DNA from 2 places in the Terribacillus sp. AE2B 122 genome. Region 2 is predicted to be linked to the other one. Evidence: riboswitches for the same ligand, from Rfam matches in the RefSeq annotation. Region 2 holds a riboswitch; the other holds the start of a gene.
What was found. Region 2 has a riboswitch for S-adenosylmethionine ahead of AE2B122_RS08600 (methionine ABC transporter ATP-binding protein). Riboswitches for the same ligand answer to the same signal wherever they lie in the genome.
Positions count from the first base shown of each region.

Region 1: it holds a riboswitch for S-adenosylmethionine, as region 2 does, so the genes downstream of both, AE2B122_RS06065 (LLM class flavin-dependent oxidoreductase) here and AE2B122_RS08600 (methionine ABC transporter ATP-binding protein) in region 2, are expected to answer to the same signal.

Region 1 covers NZ_LR700943.1:151,452-161,047, forward strand. The annotation lists gene AE2B122_RS06060 (LLM class flavin-dependent oxidoreductase) at 103-1,101, shown strand; SAM riboswitch class I at 1,165-1,276, shown strand; gene AE2B122_RS06065 (LLM class flavin-dependent oxidoreductase) at 1,380-2,399, shown strand; gene AE2B122_RS06070 (NUDIX domain-containing protein) at 2,474-3,064, shown strand; gene AE2B122_RS06075 (aminopeptidase) at 3,103-4,332, opposite strand; gene AE2B122_RS06080 (hypothetical protein) at 4,385-4,891, opposite strand; gene AE2B122_RS06085 (2OG-Fe dioxygenase family protein) at 4,999-5,751, shown strand; gene AE2B122_RS06090 (GNAT family N-acetyltransferase) at 5,772-6,281, shown strand; gene AE2B122_RS06095 (histidine phosphatase family protein) at 6,288-6,836, opposite strand; gene AE2B122_RS06100 (ring-cleaving dioxygenase) at 6,956-7,921, shown strand; gene ade (adenine deaminase) at 8,112-9,596, shown strand, end outside.
Region 2 covers NZ_LR700944.1:23,467-33,062, forward strand. The annotation lists gene AE2B122_RS08565 (YfmQ family protein) at 1-87, opposite strand, end outside; gene AE2B122_RS08570 (DUF4064 domain-containing protein) at 243-662, shown strand; gene brnQ (branched-chain amino acid transport system II carrier protein) at 700-2,013, opposite strand; gene AE2B122_RS08580 (hypothetical protein) at 2,270-2,557, shown strand; gene AE2B122_RS08585 (M20 family metallopeptidase) at 2,692-3,897, opposite strand; gene AE2B122_RS08590 (MetQ/NlpA family ABC transporter substrate-binding protein) at 3,901-4,761, opposite strand; gene AE2B122_RS08595 (methionine ABC transporter permease) at 4,767-5,429, opposite strand; gene AE2B122_RS08600 (methionine ABC transporter ATP-binding protein) at 5,420-6,445, opposite strand; SAM riboswitch class I at 6,527-6,636, opposite strand; gene AE2B122_RS08605 (GGDEF domain-containing phosphodiesterase) at 6,811-9,144, opposite strand; gene AE2B122_RS08610 (alpha-galactosidase) at 9,257-9,596, opposite strand, start outside.

The sequences.
Region 1 (9,596 bases), on a different contig from region 2:
TGAGCACCATCCTTTTTATTCGGTCATTTCTAGCATACAGAAAAACGGATTGTTTTTAAAAGTCTTTCGCACAGGATATGATACAAAGAAGGAGTGGGTAGAATGAAGCTTAGTATATTGGATCAATCCCGAATCAAAGAAGATGGCAATGCGGCAGATGCATTGGAAGAAACAGTGCGGCTGGCAGAGCTCGCTGATCAGCTTGGGTATACGCGCTTTTGGGTGTCCGAACATCACGCTGGCAGCTTGGCTCATAGCAGTCCAGAGCTTCTGATGGGGCATCTTGCTGCCAAAACATCCCGCATCCGTATCGGATCAGGCGGTGTTATGCTGCCTCATTATAGTGCGTATAAAGTGGCTGAAAATGCAAGATTGCTCGAAGCACTTCATCCAGGAAGGATCGACCTTGGGATCGGGAGGGCTCCTGGCGGTATGCCAGCCGCAAAAAGGGCACTGCAGGAGCATAAGGCTGTACCGGAGGATTGGTATGATCGGCAAATACGTGATTTGCTTCATTATTTGGATATAAGAAAAGAAGAAAAGCATCGCTTCGGAGATCTGGTAGCGATGCCGAACATTAACACTGCTCCGTCTGTCTGGCTCCTTGGCGGAAGCGCAGGCAGCGCTGGTCTTGCTGCATATCATGGAATCGGGTTTGCTTATGCCCAATTCATACGTGGAGATAAAGATGCAGCAGTGCTGGATGTGTATCAGAAAGCCTTCCAAGAAGGGAAGCATCAGCCGCAAATGATGGTAAGTCTGTTTTTATTCTGTGCGGAGACGACAGCAGCTGCACAAGCGCTGGCGAAAAGTCATGAAGTTGCATCGCTGCTTCAGGAACAAGGGAGACCAGTCAAAGGGATGCTGCGCCCGGATAAGGCAGCAGACTACAAAATGTCTCCTTATGAAAAAGAGCGTCTTGAGGACAATCGTCCTACCATGGTAATTGGGACACCAACTGAGGTGCTGCAGCAGCTTGAAGAGCTGGAAGACTATTACGGCGGGGAAGTTGAGTTCATGCTCACCAGTCCAGTTTATGAAGAGAAAGCAAGACAAGATGGGTACCGTCTTTTGATGGAGGCACATCAGCGTAAGCAATAGCAGTTATTCTGTTTGAATCAGACACTGCTAATCTGGTATAGTAGGAAGTACAATTCATAAGAAATCTTATAACGAGTGGTGGAGGGAAAGGCCCGATGAAGCCCGGCAACCCACTGTAGGAGGGCAGTCCTGCAGGAAGGTGCTACGACCTGCAGCAAAAGCTGCGTGATAAGATGACGACGGCTGCAATACAGAGCTTCTTCTCATCGAAGAAGCTTTTTTAGTAGAATCGATGTGTCGTTCGGTAGGATTTCCTATGTGCAAAAGGAGTAATAACAATGAAATATGCATACTGGCAGCCAGTTTCAAGCAGCTGGCTGCGTCATGTGGAAGATGGAGGACCGCTTAGCCTGTCAGATGTGAAGGAAACTGCGCATACGGCTGAAAACTTAGGATTCGATGCGGTCTTCCTGCCAGACACCTACCTATACCAAGGAAAAAATGCCGGTCAGCAGCTGAACTTTTGGGAAGCTGCTGGCGCTATTGCGGAGGCAACCGATAAATTGCACATTATGGCAGCAGTCCGGCCAAGCATCGATCAGCCTGTGGAAGCAGCGAGACAGGCAGTAATGATTGATCAGATTAGTAATAGCCGTTTTTCACTAGCGGTCGTTTCTTTCTTACGTGAAGAGGAGCAAAAACGCCTAGATGGTGATATTGCAGGATCAGAGGATTTCTATATGCAAACAGAGGAATTCTTTGAAGTGCTGCGCGGAGTTTGGACAGCTAGCAGTTACACATATGATGGCTTGTACTATCAAGTACAGCATGTCGATTATTTACCGGCAGGCAAGACCAAAGAGATTTCGCCATTATATGCTGGTGGAGAAAGCGACTATTTACGGCAGACAATTGCCGAGACATGTGATGCATATGTAATGAAAGGCGGCTCTGTACAGGAAGTGGCCAGTATGATCGCTGATATGCAGATTCGTCGTGAGGCAGCTGGCAAATCTCCATTTACCGAATTCGGTATGACAGCTTATGTCATTTGCCGTGAAACGGAGGAAGAAGCCTACCAGGAATGGGAAAGAATTACCGGCGGAGATTACGAATCATATGTAACAGAGGAAGAGCTGGCACAAAAAAGCAAAATTAGCGATGATGCTGTTTCTGCAAGAGGGCTTCGGCCGCATCTGGTTGGTACCCCGTTACAAATTGCACAGCGGATACTTGCATACGAGCACGCTGGTGTCAGTCTTTTGCTGCTTCAGTTTTCGCCGCATATGCAGGAGATGGTGCGGTTCGCGAACGAAATCATGCCACTAGTCGAGGAAATGCGCGATAACTCGATCTGATTGGAAATATACGGTAGACAAGCCTGAAGATATCGCTTACATTAGTAAAAAAGGAATAAGTATGGGGGCAAAACATGGAGCTATTGACGATTTTCGATGAGCAGCATCGGGAGCTTGGGGTGAAAGAAAGAGAGGAAGTCCATCGTGATGGAGACTGGCATGAGACTTTCCACTGCTGGTTTATAGAACATGATGGTACAGAACTATACATTTATCTACAGCAACGTTCTTTCAATAAAAGTGAATTTCCCGGGAAATACGACATTACCGCAGCTGGTCATCTGGAAAGCGGCGAAACGCCTGTGGTCGGAGGCTTACGTGAAGTGCAGGAAGAATTGGGTGTTATGCTTCAAGAGAGCGATCTTTTTTATAAAGGAATCATTCAAGAAGAATTATTCGCCAAAAATTTAGTCGATCGGGAGTTCTGTCACCAATTCTTCTACTACTTAGAGGAACTGCCAGATATTCTTTTAAACGAAGAAGTGCTACAAATCGTACGGATGCGTGTAAATGATTTGGAAAAGCTCGTCGAGGGAAAAGCGGCAAGCGTAGAAGCGGAAGTTGTTGCAGGAGCTCCACGTCAGCGGATCGATGTAGCGAATGATGAACTGTGTCCTCATCAGCTTGGCTATTACCGAGAAGTACTCATGATTTGCCGTACATAGCAAAAGGAGCAGCGTTACGCTGCTCCTTTTCTGTGTCTTTAAAAAGCCCAGTTTCCATTTTCGAAGATAGCTTCAGTTGTTCCATCTGGCGTTTCGCCTGTGATGGATAATTCTCCGGAACCAACCATGAAATCAACATGGGTCAGACTGTAGTTAAAGCCTATTTCCATAAATTCTTCTTTTGATTTATTGCGAGCATCCTTTACGCACATGCCAATCGCTTGGCCAAGAGCCAAATGACAGGAAGCATTCTCATCGAATAAAGTATTATTGAACACGATCCCAGACTGAGAAATAGGCGACTGGTGCGGTACTAGCGCAACCTCTCCAAGGAATTGTGCCCCTTCGTCTGTTTCAAGCAAATTCTTCAATGTTTCATAGCCTTTTTCCGCTGTGAAGTCTACCACTTTTCCTTTCTCAAAGGTAAGGGAGAAGTTCTCTAGCAAAGTTCCTGCATAATTCAATGGTTTTGTGCTGCTAACTGTTCCGTTTACTCCTGTCTTTACAGGAATGGTAAATACTTCTTCTGTAGGGAGATTCGGGATATATGTAGAGCCATCTTCTTTCATAAATTCGGCGCAAGTCCAGAAGGAATCAGGATGCAGTTCAATTGTCAAATCTGTTCCAGGTCCCTTATAATGCAGCTTGCGATAGTTACGTGCATTTAAATGGTCAGCATTCTTTTTCATAGCTGTAACATGCTGTTCCCACAGCTCAACTGTATTTTCCTTATCAGAGCGAGTTGTGAAGAAGATAGCATCCCATAGCTTGTCGATAGCTGACTGGCCTTGTGAATCAGGGAAAACAGATTCGGCCCATTCTACAGTTGGCACCGATGCAATTAGCCAGTTCACACGGCCATTCGTTTTGTGGGCTTGATAGCCTTGTCTGGCAGCGCCCATTGCTTTCGTATAACGGGCAACTCTAGCAGAATCGATTCCCTCAAAGAGAGATGGATTCGGTGTTTTGAGCTCCAGGAAAGCAGTATCGGCTGCTGCTAGTTCTTCATACACACGGCCGCGGAATGGAGTGAAGTAATCCAAATCATCTTCTTTTGCAAGCTTCACTTTTGCTTTTGTAATGTTATCATCCTGATAATCGACAATAACATCACGTAAGCCAGCTTCGTATGCTTTCTGAGCTACCACCTTTGTAAAAGGAGCAGCAGCTAGATCGGCTACAATCATCAAATCCTGTCCTTGCTTTACTTTCAAGCCGATATGCAGCAGTAGCTCGGCGTATTTTTCTAATTTCTGTTCGAATTGCATTCAAAATCCCCCTTTAATCATACTATCTTCATATTTTACCAGAAAATTATGACTAGAGCCGATACTCGAGCGAGAATTTTGCGATCGGCTCAAAATGGGCCGAATGCTTGATATGGCGAGGGAAGATCCAGCGTCTGGATAGCTGTTTCCGGGCACTGGTCAAATCGGTTCTGGCACCGCTCCAGAATGCCTGCCATACAAACTTTGTGCAATAATTCCAAGCAGGGTCTGCCAAGGCGCGGCTAAAACGGTATCCTTTCATCAAGCTAATGGAACGTTCAGCCCACTCTGCTGCACCAGACGGATCTATTTTTGGCCGGAGCAGCGTGATTGTACCGCCATGATGGTGACGGGACAGGTATGATCTCAATGATTCGGTGATACCGCCAGATGGATGTGCATGAAAAATTCGTCCATCGCTTCCGACGATACCGACATGACTGAAGAAGTAGGTGGAAGGACCGATCGAGCTGTATAGTACATCACCGGCCTGCAGCAGCTTCTGAATAGTAGAAGCTGTCTGAAAGAGCTTCTCAAATTCTGCTTTGGATTTTCTCATTTAGGTCACTCCTGTTCAAATGTCGCAAAATCGCAAACGAAAGCATGTTCCTTTATCTCTGCATGTATTATGATAGAGAAAGATTAAAGATTTGTGGAGGTTTAAGCATGAACGCATTAGAGAAACAAGGGTACAGCATATATGACTTACAAAAGGATTTGGCGTATGAGGGGATGGAACAGGATTTAGCTGAAATACAGGCTGTTTTCGATACACTGCCGGCAGACAGCTATGCCTTGGATTTAAATCGTTACCGCCGCTATTCACGGGCAATCATATTCGACAAAGATGGCCGTTTAGAATGGCTGCCTGGTATTGAACGTGAAAACGGAAGCATGGCGCAGTATTTCCAAGGACGCTTCAATCCAGAGTACGTCGATTCCTACCGTGAATTTCCATCCCTTCCGGATCATATCCTGGAAAATAAATTATTACAGAAAATCATCATGCACGATTATCACGAAACTTTCTGGCGTAAAGAAGATCTAATTCTGCCAGTACATGCAGGCATTCATTTCGTAAAGCTGGAAGTGACAGAAGATGGACAAGAGGGCGTATCTTCGCCTAACCTGATTCATCAGGATGGCGAACCATTTACATTTGCTCATCTTATTAAGCGCGATAACGTTGTTGGAGGTCTTAACATCATTGCGACTCCCGCTTGTGCAGGAAAGCTGCCGAAAGATGCAGACTCCAGTCAATTCCATGAAAGCTTTGAAATCCATAAGCCATTGGAATCCTACGGAGTACATGACGAGGCAGTCAGTCATTATGTCAGCCCAATCAAAAAAGGGGAAGCGGATCGCCCAGGTGTACGTGCGATTCTATTGATTGATTTCCAGCCAACTGTATTAGCTTAATTCCAAAAGGGGGGATCAAGATGACAGTTACCATACGTGAAGCAGGAAAAGCTGACTGTAAGAGAATCGGAGAGATCAGTATGCTCAGTTGGCAGTCTTCCTATAAGCATATATTACCGGCTGACTATTTGGCAGCAATTTCTCAGGAAGATAGAGCAAATCGATTTGAAAGGGTGCTTGCATCCGGATCCTTACTTCTTGTAGCAGTAGCAGAGGAAACGATTGTCGGCTTTATCAGCGGAGGCAGATGCCGGGAAAGTGTTCATCCTGATTACGATGGAGAGGTATACGCAATTTATCTTGATCCCAATTATACGAAGCGCGGGATTGGAAAGCTGCTTATGCAATCATTGGAGAAGCGGCTTACAGCGGAAGGGATGACGGGTGTCGTCGCTTGGATGCTTGTCGGCAATGAGGCGCGGCATTTTTATGAAGGCTTAGGCGGAAAGAAAATTGCCGAAGATAAACTTCAGATTAATGGAGCCTCTTATCCTGAAATCGCATATGGATGGAAAATAGCGGACAGATGATGTCCGCTATTTTTGTATGGATAAAGGCTCGGCTTGTATGTATTGCTGCCCATCAAAGGTAAGCTTCCAAATAGCCGGCATCGGCAGCTGTTTCCAGAAAGCATAATCGAATTGATTGTCATAATGACCCATCGTCAGCACCATCAGATTTCCATGCGTTCCGATGGCGACCCGTTTACCAGGATAAGCAGTGAGTATATCTTGGAGGGCATCAAGACCTCTTTTTCTCGCAGCTTTGTTCGATTCTCCACCTGGAAACTGATATTCTTCGTATGACCATAATCGATCCATAGCTTCCTGAAAATCATCAACCGGATCAGCAGCAATTTGCCGCTCTCGCAGTCTTTCATCCAGCATAGCAGTAGAAGCATCACTCACAATTGTTTCCCAAGCGCGCCGATAGGGACTTGAGATATATGAGTCTACTTGTTCAGCTGCTAATAACTTCTGAACTATCTTCGCATCACTGTAACCCTTTTTAGATAATGTCCGATTTCGTTCATCAGGTGTATAAATGGTATGCGCATGACGCACAAGATAAAGTGTTGTCAGCATAATTCTCCTCCTTCATTTTATTCTACCAATAATGGAAGGGGCGATTTGCATTTTTGTTTGAACTAAGTTACATTTTGTAAGTAACTAATAAATTGTATGTTTAGGGGGCGAAGCAGATGATGGAGCTTCACGGTATTCACCACGTTTCAGCCATAACAGCAAACGCAGCGAATAACTATGATTTTTATACAAGAATAATGGGGATGCGCCTTGTCAAAAAGACAGTCAACCAGGACGATACGTCAATGTATCACCTTTTTTATGCTGACAAACTTGGCAGTCCGGGAACGGATTTGACCTTCTTCGAAATTCACCGTGCTGGTCGCACGTATACTGGGAATAACAGCATTTCCCTTACATCTTTGCGTGTCGCATCAGATAAAGCAATTCATTATTGGGCAGAGCGCTTAGAAGAATATGCTATCCAGTCACAAGAAATTGAACTGCAGGGACGAAAGGTTCTTTTCTTTGAGGATCCAGAAAAGCAGCGGCTTATGCTCGTTTCTGATGAACAGAACGAAGGCGTAACAGCAGGCGTTCCTTGGGAAGGTACCAATGTTCCGGCGGAATTTGCCATCATTGGACTTGGACCAGTTAAGCTGACTGTACCAGAACTTGCACCGACAGAGCGGGTCTTGCTTGAATTAATGGGATTCCGCAAAAAAACAGAGGCCATGCTTACTGATGGTACGAATCTACATATCTACGAAGTTGGCCAAGGCGGCACAGGCGCTGAAATAATGGTAGAAGTAGTACCTGGATTACAGCGAGAGCGCCCCGGACGCGGAAGTGTACACCATGTAGCTTTCCGTGTGAAAGACAGGGAAGAATTGGAGCGAGCGAAGAAAATCCTTTATGCAGCTCACTTGCCGAATTCTGGACTGGTAGACCGTTATTACTTCCAATCACTATATTTCCGGGAACCGAATGGTATTTTGTTTGAGCTTGCAACAGATGGACCTGGATTTGCTACGGATGAAAATCCGGATGCCTTAGGTGAGACGCTGGCACTTCCGCCGTTTCTCGAAGATGAGCGGGAGAGTATTGAAGCAAGACTGACACCGCTTGATACGAAAAAGAGATAACAACCGGAAACCGCCTCTGAAGGCGGTTTCTTTTGGTATCAGGGTTGACGCGTATAGCTGATGTATGATTCTATATATAGAAATAAATGCGTATAGGAAAGAGAGTTTCCCGAGCCTGAGTTCCATGGTGCCGGGCATTTTTTTACACGTTTATGGGCATAACGTATAAGGATAATAGGAGTTGAACACAGTGGGGAAAAGAACGAAATTATTTGAAGCGGCAAAACGATTGGGTGAGGTTGCATTAGGAAAGCGTCCCGCTGATTTAATTATCCGAGATGGAGTGCTAGTCAACGTATTCACAGGAGAGCTGCTGGAGCATACCGATGTTGTCGTTTCAGGTGATCGGATAGCATTAGTCGGTAAAGCAGTGAAAGAGCATGAAGGACCGGACACAAAAGTGATAGAAGCAAATGGACAGCACATCGTACCTGGTCTTATCGACGGCCATATGCATGTGGAGAGTACGATGCTTTCCGTGACGGAATTTTCCAAAGCAGCACTTGCAAAAGGGACAACGACGGTATTCATGGATCCCCATGAGATTGCGAACGTATTCGGTATTGAGGGCGTTCGTTATATGCACGAGGAAGGGCAGCAGCTGCCTTTGAAAGTGTATACGACCTTCCCGTCATGTGTACCGGCTACTGATGATTTGGAAGATGCCGGGGCAAGCCTGACTGTGAAGGATATACAGGAAGGTCTAACGTGGGAAAATGTTCAAGGACTGGGAGAAGTGATGAACTTTCCTGGTGTAGTGCATGGAGACAGTAAAATGCATGGCGAAATAGCTGAGACGATTAAAGCAGGGAAGACAGTTACCGGTCATTTCCCTTCAGAGGATCCATATGCGCTGCAAGCATATATCGCAGCAGGTGTTACATCAGATCATGAAACGATCGCCAAAGAAGATGCATTAGCTAAACTTCGTGCAGGTTTACATGTACAGATTCGCGAGGGATCAGCATGGCGAGATGTGAAAGAAGTTATTAAGGTAATCACGGAGTATAAAGTAGACACACGCAATATTTCGTTAGTGACGGATGACGTTTATCCGGAAACGTTGATTACAAAAGGACATATGAACCACGTTGTCCGCCGAGCAATAGAGGAAGGGCTTGATCCTGTAACAGCAATCCAACTGGCTACGATTAACTCAGCTCGATATTTTCATATGGAAAATGACATCGGCAGCATCAGTGCCGGTAAATTCGCAGACTTGCTTCTTATAGAAGATTTGCAGCAGATGGAAGCATCCCTTGTTATCGCAGACGGAAGCATCCAGTTTGAAAATGGAGAGCTGCAGCAAGCGTTCCCTGCGTACATATATCCGGATGCTGTGCGAAGTTCCGTTCATCTGGCGCGTGATATGAAAGCCGACGATTTTCTTCACCGTACAGATCGTCCTGATGGCGATGTGAAGGTAAATGTCGTCAAAGCAATTGAAGGAAGTGCGCGGACAGAGAAGATGACAGCCACTTTGCAGGTGCAGGATGGAGCAGTACAGATTGATAAGGAACAGGATATTATCCATTTAGCGTGTATCGAGCGGCATAAAGGAACCGGACAAATATCCAATGTTTTTGTCCATGGCTTCCAATTCCAGCATGGAGCAGTAGCTTCGACAGTGGCGCATGATAGTCATAATCTGCTTGTCATGGGTGTAGATCGCGAA
Region 2 (9,596 bases):
TTTATCTACAACCCCACTCGGTAAAGATGCCGCTAAAACTTTAATCAAACTAGCTACAATCAATAAGACTATAAATACCCACGACAAATCTTTTCGCCTCGATTCCAATTAATCGTGCTTATAATAACACAGTTTCAGTAAATGCTCCTCTTCATTTTTGACAAGAAAATGACAGATACGCCTTCTGTCCTATTCATTTAATGGTTCTCAAAACTTATACTGGAAAATGGAGGTAATAACATATGAAAACACCAAAAATGTTAACGCTGATTTCGTTAGTTTTATTGGTTTTAATCTTTATCGCTAGTCTTTTCTTCACGATCACTTTGCCTCAAAATCAGTCCATGGAACAGACAGTGGCCCGCTATCTTGAAAACGACCCAAAGTATCAAAGAACACTTGATTCCGAGGAAACTCCTTCTATCAGCCCTGATGAAATGGCTGCTGAAACCATGTCTGCCTTGCAAGTATTCTTTGCCATTCCTACTATATACATAGCCATCATTGCTATCATTGTACTAATAGGCTATACCATCATTTCTAAAAGACCTAAAGGTGCCGCATTAACACTATTCAGCGCGGGAGTTTTATCTCTGGCCACGGTTATCATTCCTGTGCTCTTATTCATTGCAGGCGGTATGCTGAAAAAAAGATCTGCATAAAAAAGTCTTCTCCGGCTTCGGAGAAGACTTTTTTCTATTAGTTTCTAACCTTTGATACAAGCAATCCAAGCAAAGCCCCGATGATGGAAGGTACCACCCAGCCAAGACCTACTTCATAGAAAGGCAATACCGTTTGGAAAAGGTCATTAACTGCAGTTATCTGCAAGCCTGCCTCATTGAAACCATCAAAGATACTCACACAGAATGTCAGTATAAGACTGCCGATATATACTTCACGCTTTCCGCCGAATAACGGATGCAGGAATGTAAGAAACACCAGACTGATCGTAATCGGATAAATAGCCATCAACACTGGGACTGAGATAGATATCAATTCTGTAAGACCGATGTTCGCTACTACCGCACTGAAGACAGATAGCACAATAGCAAACGTCTTATAAGATATACGTGGCATTAACTCATGGAAAAACGTTGAACAGGAGGTGATCAATCCAACACTTGTCGTTAGACAGGCAACCGTGATCATCAATCCAAGGAAAATCATGCCCCATGAGCCGAAATAATAATTGGATACATCAGCAAGAATCTCAGCACCATTGCTTAAATAACCAAGCTCACTGACACTGGACGCACCCATGAAGGAAAGCGCTGTATAAATCACAGCAAGTACAACGGCTGCAAGAGCAGTTGCTAACAAGCAAACCTTCATAACCGAGCCTTTGTTCGTGATGCCCTTATCCTTTAAAGCATTTACGATGATGATTCCGAACACACAAGCAACTAGCGCATCTAAGGTCAAATAGCCTTCCTGGAATCCTTTAAAGAAAGCATTTGCCGTATACTCACTTTGAGGTGCATGGAATTTGCCGATTGGGAAAATAATGGCAACAATAACAAGCAAGCTGATAAAAGCCAGTTTGATCGGTGTCAGGAATTTCCCGATTACATCGATGATCTTAGTAGGGTTCATCGATAACAAGCAAGTAATTGCAAAGAAAAGGACCGAAAACAAAATCAACGGAAGCGGACCTGGATCAGCAGGCAAGAATGGTTTTAAACCAATCTCATATGATACATTCCCTGCACGCGGTATAGCAAAAAACGGTCCGATTGCAAGATATAGAATGATCGTATAAACAATTCCGAATACCGGGTGCACCCTGCTCGATAGTGACATAAGATCCCGCTCGCCTGAATAAACGAAGGCGATGATCCCAATCAGCGGCAACCCGACCCCTGTTACAAGAAAGCCTGCATTAGCTATCCATATATTTTCACCGGCTTGCTGCCCAAGCAACGGCGGGAAAATCAGATTACCCGCTCCGAAGAACAAAGCAAAGAGCATCAAACCAAGAATGACGGTAAATGAACCTGGTACTTTCTTTGACACAAAAAAAACCTCCACTAACTATTCGAATAGTCTGATAAATAACAAAATATTGAGTTTAATAAAATTTTGTCAGATTTTCTGACACAATACTGGTTAGTATAATACTGAATTGTGCAACATTCAAGGAGTTTTTGTTAGGAATCTTCTGTAATTATATGTATAACAAATTTATTCAAACATAAGATCCGCTTTATCAAAGTCTAATACGAATAATTTATCGGTTGTTCCCGACAATAAGCATAAAAGGAACATGATTATGGACTTCCCTAACATTCAAACAAACTTTTGGGATTCTGTTATTGGCATCCCAGCAACACTTGTCCTCACACAACTTCTTAAACTATTTTTACCGTTACCAAAGCAGTATGTGCCTACTGCCGCCATCTTAATCGGTCTGGCACTCTCGATTTTTTACAGTCATCCACATGATTTGATTGCCGGTATTTTTATGGGCTATTTTTATGGCTATGCTGCCATTGGCAGTTATGCCGCTACAAAGACAACTTGGGGAGTTTTTCGGAGGGAGAAGCGGGACTTTTCATAAAAAAACCTCAGCCATATAGGCAGAGGTTATAAGAGATTACTTAGTCGGACTAGCATATACGATTCAGCACTAGGCTAGCTGACAGTATACTGCAGACAAACTATGGAGCAAGCAGTTTATCCCAGCCTCTATCTTCATTTAACTTGTTTTCGAGTCTTACTCTCTTTAAAAGCAAGTTTAGCTTGCTTTAGGAGTTCCTTGTCTGTCAGCAACCGGTAACCTGTATGCGCTAATGCTTTGGCTCCTTTTAATACAGCTGCATCACCAATTTCAGAACGGGCAGCTTCCCTGAATTCCTCTGTATGGCCAATCAAATCTTCCGGTCCAATTTGAATATAAGGATGCGCAGTCGGTACCTCATAACTGATATTACCTGTATCAGTCGAGCCCCGTCCCTTGCCTTTCTTCAAATGCACATACTCTCCTACATTCTCCAATTCTTCCTTGAGCACCTGGTCCAGCACCGAATTCAGGACAAAATCCTTCACTTCATTTTGGAATCTCTCTATCTTGACGCTAGCTCCAGTAGCTAATGCCGCCCCTTGAGCAATATTCCTAACTTTCTCGGAAACAGCTTGTGCTTTTGTCCACGTTTCTGCCCGGATGAAGAATCTTGCTGAGGCATATTCAGGTACGATATTCGGTGCGTCTCCACCGTTTGGAATGATGCCATGTATGCGTATGTCCTGCGGAAGATGCTGCCGTAATGCATTTATTCCATTGAAAAGCTGGATGACGGCATCCAATGCATTGATTCCTTTATCTGGTGAACCTGAAGCGTGAGCTGGTTTTCCGTAGAAATGAAAATCAAGCGGATCGACAGCAAGAAATTCACCAGTAACACTCGTTCTGCCAGAAGGATGAATGATTAAAGCAGCATCAATATCCTTCAGCAACCCATGTTTTACAAAGCTTCCTTTGGCACTGCCGTTTGGTCCGCCTTCCTCAGCAGGTGTGCCGAGAACCGCTACACTACCGCCTGTCTGGTCCAATGTTTCTGCCAATGCGATGCCAGCTGCCGTACTAGTGGTGCCGATAATATTGTGGCCGCAAGCATGCCCGATGCCCGGCAATGCATCATATTCGGCGAGGAAAGCGATACGGGGACCTGGTTTACCGCTATCCTTCAAAGCATAAAATGCTGTCTCATGCCCTGCTACTCCTTTATCTACCTGAAATCCCGCTTCTTCCAGCAATGCAGTAAGCGTTTCACTGGCAAAAAATTCCTGGTTGCCGATTTCCGGTTTAGCATGGATGGCCTGACTTGTCTGGATATACTTTTCCCCATTTGCATCTAAATGCAGCGCAACTCGGCTAACCTCGGTGACAGATTTACTCATATCTCATTCCTCCTCCTGTAGTCTTTTCAGATGCTTTTGCAATTCTTCTTTCGGCACATCAACTACGATAGAGCCACCACTCGTATCCTTATCTACTGCTTCCTTCACTGCTTCATCCTGATATAGTTCGACAATTTTCTGGTACGTCTCATTATTTTCATCATCTTTGTTTACCGCGAAAACATTTACAAACGGTGTGATGCTATCATCATTAGCATTCTCTAGATAAATCGGATCTTCTTTCGGATTAAGACCTGCCTGACCTGCAATCCCATTATTGATAAAAGATACTGCTACATCTGGCAGTACACGTGGTGTTTGCTGCGCAACAACAGGTACAATCTCAATATTCTTCGGATTCTCTACAATCTTGGAAGGATCTCCGAATTGGCCAAAATCATCCGCTAATTTGATTACGCCAGCTGCTTCCAAAGCCCGCAGCGATCTAGCTTGGTTGGACGGATCATCCGGGATAGCAATCTTGTCGCCTTCCTTCAATTCATCAAGGCTATCTATTTTCTCTGAATAGGCTCCGATTGGGGCAATGACTGTCGAACCGATTGGCACGATAGTATCACCATTTTCTTTGGCATATTGACTTAGGAAGGCGATATGCTGGAATGAGTTCATGTCGATTTCACCGTTCGCCAATGCTTGGTTTGGCAATGTATAGTCGGAGAATTCTACAAGTTCGATATTGATTCCCTCTTCCTTCGCCTTTTCTTTCAATATTGGCCATTGGTCACCATCAGACCCTGTCACACCGATTTTAACTGTTTGACTGCCATCTGCTGAGCTACTTCCGCATGCTGCAAGGATAAACAAAAAGACTAACGAAACAATTCCTAGTAGAGCTTTTTTCACGTCAATCATCTCCTTAAGATTTTTCTGGAAAGTGTATTGCCGACCCATTGGGCAAGCTGGACAAGCACAATTAAAATAACGACTGTAACCATCATGACGCTCGTATCAAATCGCTGATATCCATATGTCATCGCCACATGGCCGAGACCCCCTCCGCCGACAGTTCCTGCCATTGCGGAGAAATCAATCAGACTGATTGTAATGAACGTCAATCCGAGAACGAGCGGACCGAGTGCTTCCGGAATCAGTATCGTATAAATGATCTGAAGCGGACTAGCTCCCATGGCCTTGGCAGCTTCGATGACACCAGGATCGATACTTATGAAGTTGTTTTCCACAACCCGAGCGATGCTGAATGCTGCTGCTATGCTCATCGGAAAAATAGCTGCCCATGTTCCGATGGTCGTGCCAATCACCTCTCTGGTCAGCGGACTAATCGCAACTAAAAAGATAATGAAGGGGATCGGACGGATAATGTTGATTAGAAAATTAATAATTTGATAAAGAAAAGCATTTTCCAAGATGTTTCCTTTTCGTGTTACAAAAAGTAAAAGACCGATAATAATACCGAAAATTGACCCAATCACCAAAGTGACAGCTACCATCAGGATCGTCTGACCTGTTGCTTCGACGATTCGCGGCCAAAATGTCTGCCAATCTACGCCCATGTTACGTCCACCTCCTCTATTTGTACGATTTCATTCAATTCTTCCACTGCATTGGCCGTTTTCCCAACGTCTCCATCAAAGCTAACAAGTAAGTTTCCGTAGAATTTAGCCTGAATCTCTTGGACGGAACCATAGACGATGTTCACGTCAATATCGTGCTTCCTCGTTACCCGGGATAAGACAGGTTCGCTCGCAACCTCTCCTTTAAAGATGATCCGATACAGTTGCTTCCCGCCTTTTTGTCGCCACTCATCCAATAGGGACGGAGAAGGAAGATCCTGCTGCACGGAACGGATGAAACGCTTCGTCGTCTGATGGGCAGGACTTGTGAATGTATCGAATACTCCTCCCGATTCTATGACCTCGCCATCCTCCATAACAGCAACCTTGTCGCAGATTGACTGAATCACATGCATTTCATGGGTAATCAGTAGAATTGTGATGCCGAATTCCTTATTTACCTTTTTCAGAAGTCGGAGTATCTCTCCGGTTGTATCAGGGTCCAACGCTGAGGTTGCTTCATCACAAATCAAAATATCCGGCGAAGTAGCTAGCGCCCTAGCAATGCCCACTCGCTGCTTTTGCCCTCCCGACAGCTGTTCCGGATAATCCTTTGCTTTATCCGACAATCCAACGAAGCGGAGAAGTTCATCTACTCTCTCTTTTATTTTTGCTCGCGGCATTTTTGCCAGTTTCAAAGGATAAGCAACATTACCAGCAACAGTCCGCGAGGTTAACAGATTGAAATTCTGAAAGATCATCCCTATCCTGCGGCGTACTTTCCTGACCTCAGTTGGGCGAAGACTAGCTAAATCCACACCTTGCACTTCCACAGCTCCAGCCGTCGGGTTCTCCAGCACATTCACTAGCCGTAACAATGTACTTTTACCTGCTCCGCTGAAGCCGATAATGCCGAATATTTCTCCTTCCTCGATTGTCAGATTCACATTTCGGACAGCATGCACCTCCCGTTTTCCGATTGTAAAAGTCTTAGATACATCCTTGAACGTAATCATCACTTTTCCTCCCATCAACGCAAAAGAGCCCTCTTTTTCCTTATCCAGAAAAAAGAGGGCTCCACGTATGAAACTTCCTCATTCTCATCTTCCAAACGCTCATAGGCGTTTGCAGGAATTGGCACGGTATTTGTGTAAACCCGTTGCCGAGACGTCATAGGGCCTGATCCCTCGGTCTCTCTGGATAAGAATAAAACAAGTATGTAGTTGTAAGATTTGATTACCATGTTATGGGTTTTCCAATAGAATGTCAATTCATTTTTTGAAAATCTTTTTTTCTTCTTCCCTTGTCGATATAAAAAAAGGCTGCTTACACGCAGCCTTTCAAACATAGTATAATGCTTGTCAAAAGTCACTCTTAGGATTTACAGCCACTTCGAACGAAATAACACGGCCTCCGTCGGCTTCCCAATCAAATATCCCTGCACTAACGCACAGCCATTTTCCTTTAGAAATTCAAGCTGTTCCTGTTCCTCGACACCTTCAGCAACCACGTCCAGATCGAGTTGCTTTGCCATAAGTAAAATCGTTTCAACCAACACTTTATTATTTCGATTGTGCATCATATCGCAGACAAAAGCACGATCGATTTTCAATGTATGAACAGGCAGGCGCTGGATGTACTGAAGAGAGCTGTAACCTGTCCCAAAATCATCGATGCTGATACGAATACCAAGCTGCTTGATATGCTCCAGAACAGCTATAGCATAGGAGTCACTAAATGGGATATTTTCTGTGATTTCCAATTCCAGATAAGTCGGGTCCATCTCATATTCACGCAGCGCATCCTCTAATTCTGCGAGAAAATCGGGATGGAGGAATTGATTGACAGAAATATTAACAGCAAGGCTGATCGGTTCATACTCTTGTGTTTTCCAGCAGCTCCATTGTCTGCACACTTCTCGGATCATCCATCTTCCAAGAGGAATAATGAAACGTGATTCTTCAGCAAGCGGAATGAATGTATTGGGAAACAGCAGCCCTCGCTCCGGATGCTCCCAGCGCATCAATACCTCCGCACCAGAAACAGTATTTGTATCTAAACGATATAGCGGCTGAAAGTGAAGCTGGAACTCTCCTCTTTCCAGTCCATACCGCATCTCTTTCTCAAGCTCGAGCTTGGATTGTTCTGCAGGGAGGTACGTCTCATCATAGAATAGCCAACGCTTTCCGTGACTTTTCTTTGCTGCATACATGGCAGTATCTGCTTTAATAGTCAATAGTTCGACATCTTCGGCATGTTGCGGATAAAGACTAATTCCGATACTTGCAGAAACAAATACTTCCTTTCCATGGAGATAAAACACCTGTTCAAGTGATTGAATTAATTCACATACAGTTCTTTCTATCTCAGGAATCTTCGTAATAGGCAACAGAATAAGGAATTCATCTCCACCTTGGCGGAACACCTTTGCTCCTGACACGAGATTCCCTTGCAATCGTTCTGCCACCTTTCTCAGCAGCATGTCCCCGGCACCATGATTCATCGTGTCATTCACCCATTTGAAATGATCCATATCCAAAAAGAGCAAGGAAAAACCGCTTTCGTTCGTCTTTACCCATTCTGAAGCTATCCGATCAAATTCACGACGGTTCGGGAGCCCTGTCAGCGGATCATGAGCAGCAAGGAATTCCGTTCGTTCGATGGAAGCTTCCAATTCCTTATTTTTTTGAAACAGCTCTTCAGTTCGCTCCAATACTTTACCTTCCAGTTCAAGCATGAGCTTTCTATTCTGGAACATTGTATTCATTTGTCGAAAGATGATCAGTAATGTAGAAACAATACAGCCAAGTGCTATTAAATCAAATCCGCCGCCTCTGGCTACGATGAGTGCAAGTAAAACCAGAACGCTGACATTGGAAAACCATAGTCGTGCCGAAAATAGCGGCGTGCTTGCAGTTCGGGATTCTTGCCGGCTCAGTGCATCAAGATCATCCGCAAAGAAAGCAGCACCGCCAATTACAAGCAAACTTGCTGTCCCGAGCCAGTCAATGGGATTTCCGAAGTAATACATATTTTGTAATGCCAAATACAAAAAGACGGTATCAGAAACCAAAAAGAGCAAAAAGCCGATACAAATACAGGCTAGTGCCTTTGACAAACGCTGATAACTGAGGGCATTAAATACACAAATCAAGAAAAATAACACTAGCAAATCGCTAGCTGGGTGACTGATGGCCAAAAGCTGGATGAGAATACCATCCTGCGTTAATTGAAACCAGGTTTGCTTCATCAAAAATTCCCAGCTTAAACAGGCCGCAGCAACGATGATGATCACAGCATCATAGACAACTTCGTAAATTGTCACCTCACCCGCTTTTTGTTTGATCAAGTACAGGAACGCCAATAAACTGAAGATAATCGATACAACCCATAGAACGTCTGCTGCTGATAACAAGATGTTATTTATTCCAATATTGAAATTGTAAAAATAGGAGCTTACCGTTGCTAATAGACAGCCCAGCAGCGCAAAGCCCAGAAACAGCCAAAACCGCCGCACTTGCCGCTCAGCTTCATGATAAGCACGAAAAGCCCAAAATGCCGGCAGACCGGAACCGATGATTGCAAAGAGACCAGCACCTAGCGCTAGTTCCCGGGGTTCCTGGCGAAATAGAAATAAATAAACTGCAGAAAAAAGCAGGAATAAAAAAACAAAGGTTGTATATGCTTTGATGTTTCTCTTATTTGACTTCTCCAACTGCAGCCTTCTCTCTTGATAGATTGAAATAGTAGCTAAAGTATACGATAACCAAGCATGTTTTCCTATACAGCAAAATAAAAAAGTCGCATCAAAAATGCGACTTTTACTGCTATTCAGCTTTTAGATGCCAGGTATAACTTACGAAGTCCCCAATAAGGTCTGTCGGTATACGAATACCGCTGTACTCCAGTTCATCACCGCTATATATTTCACTTGTGCCAATGATCCAGTAGTCTTTGGCATCGTCCAACCCCTTCAACCGCAAAGAAGCGAGTGGTGCTGCCGGCTCAGCCAGCACACGATAATAACAGATAAAAGCTTCAGTTTTGTCTTCATTCACAAACATCCAAGCCGTTTCATTGCCTTCAAACGGGCTTTTCAAACGATAGAATTGCCCAAACTGAACGAGTCTGCGAATCTCTTTATAAGAAGTAATCTGCTGTTTGACA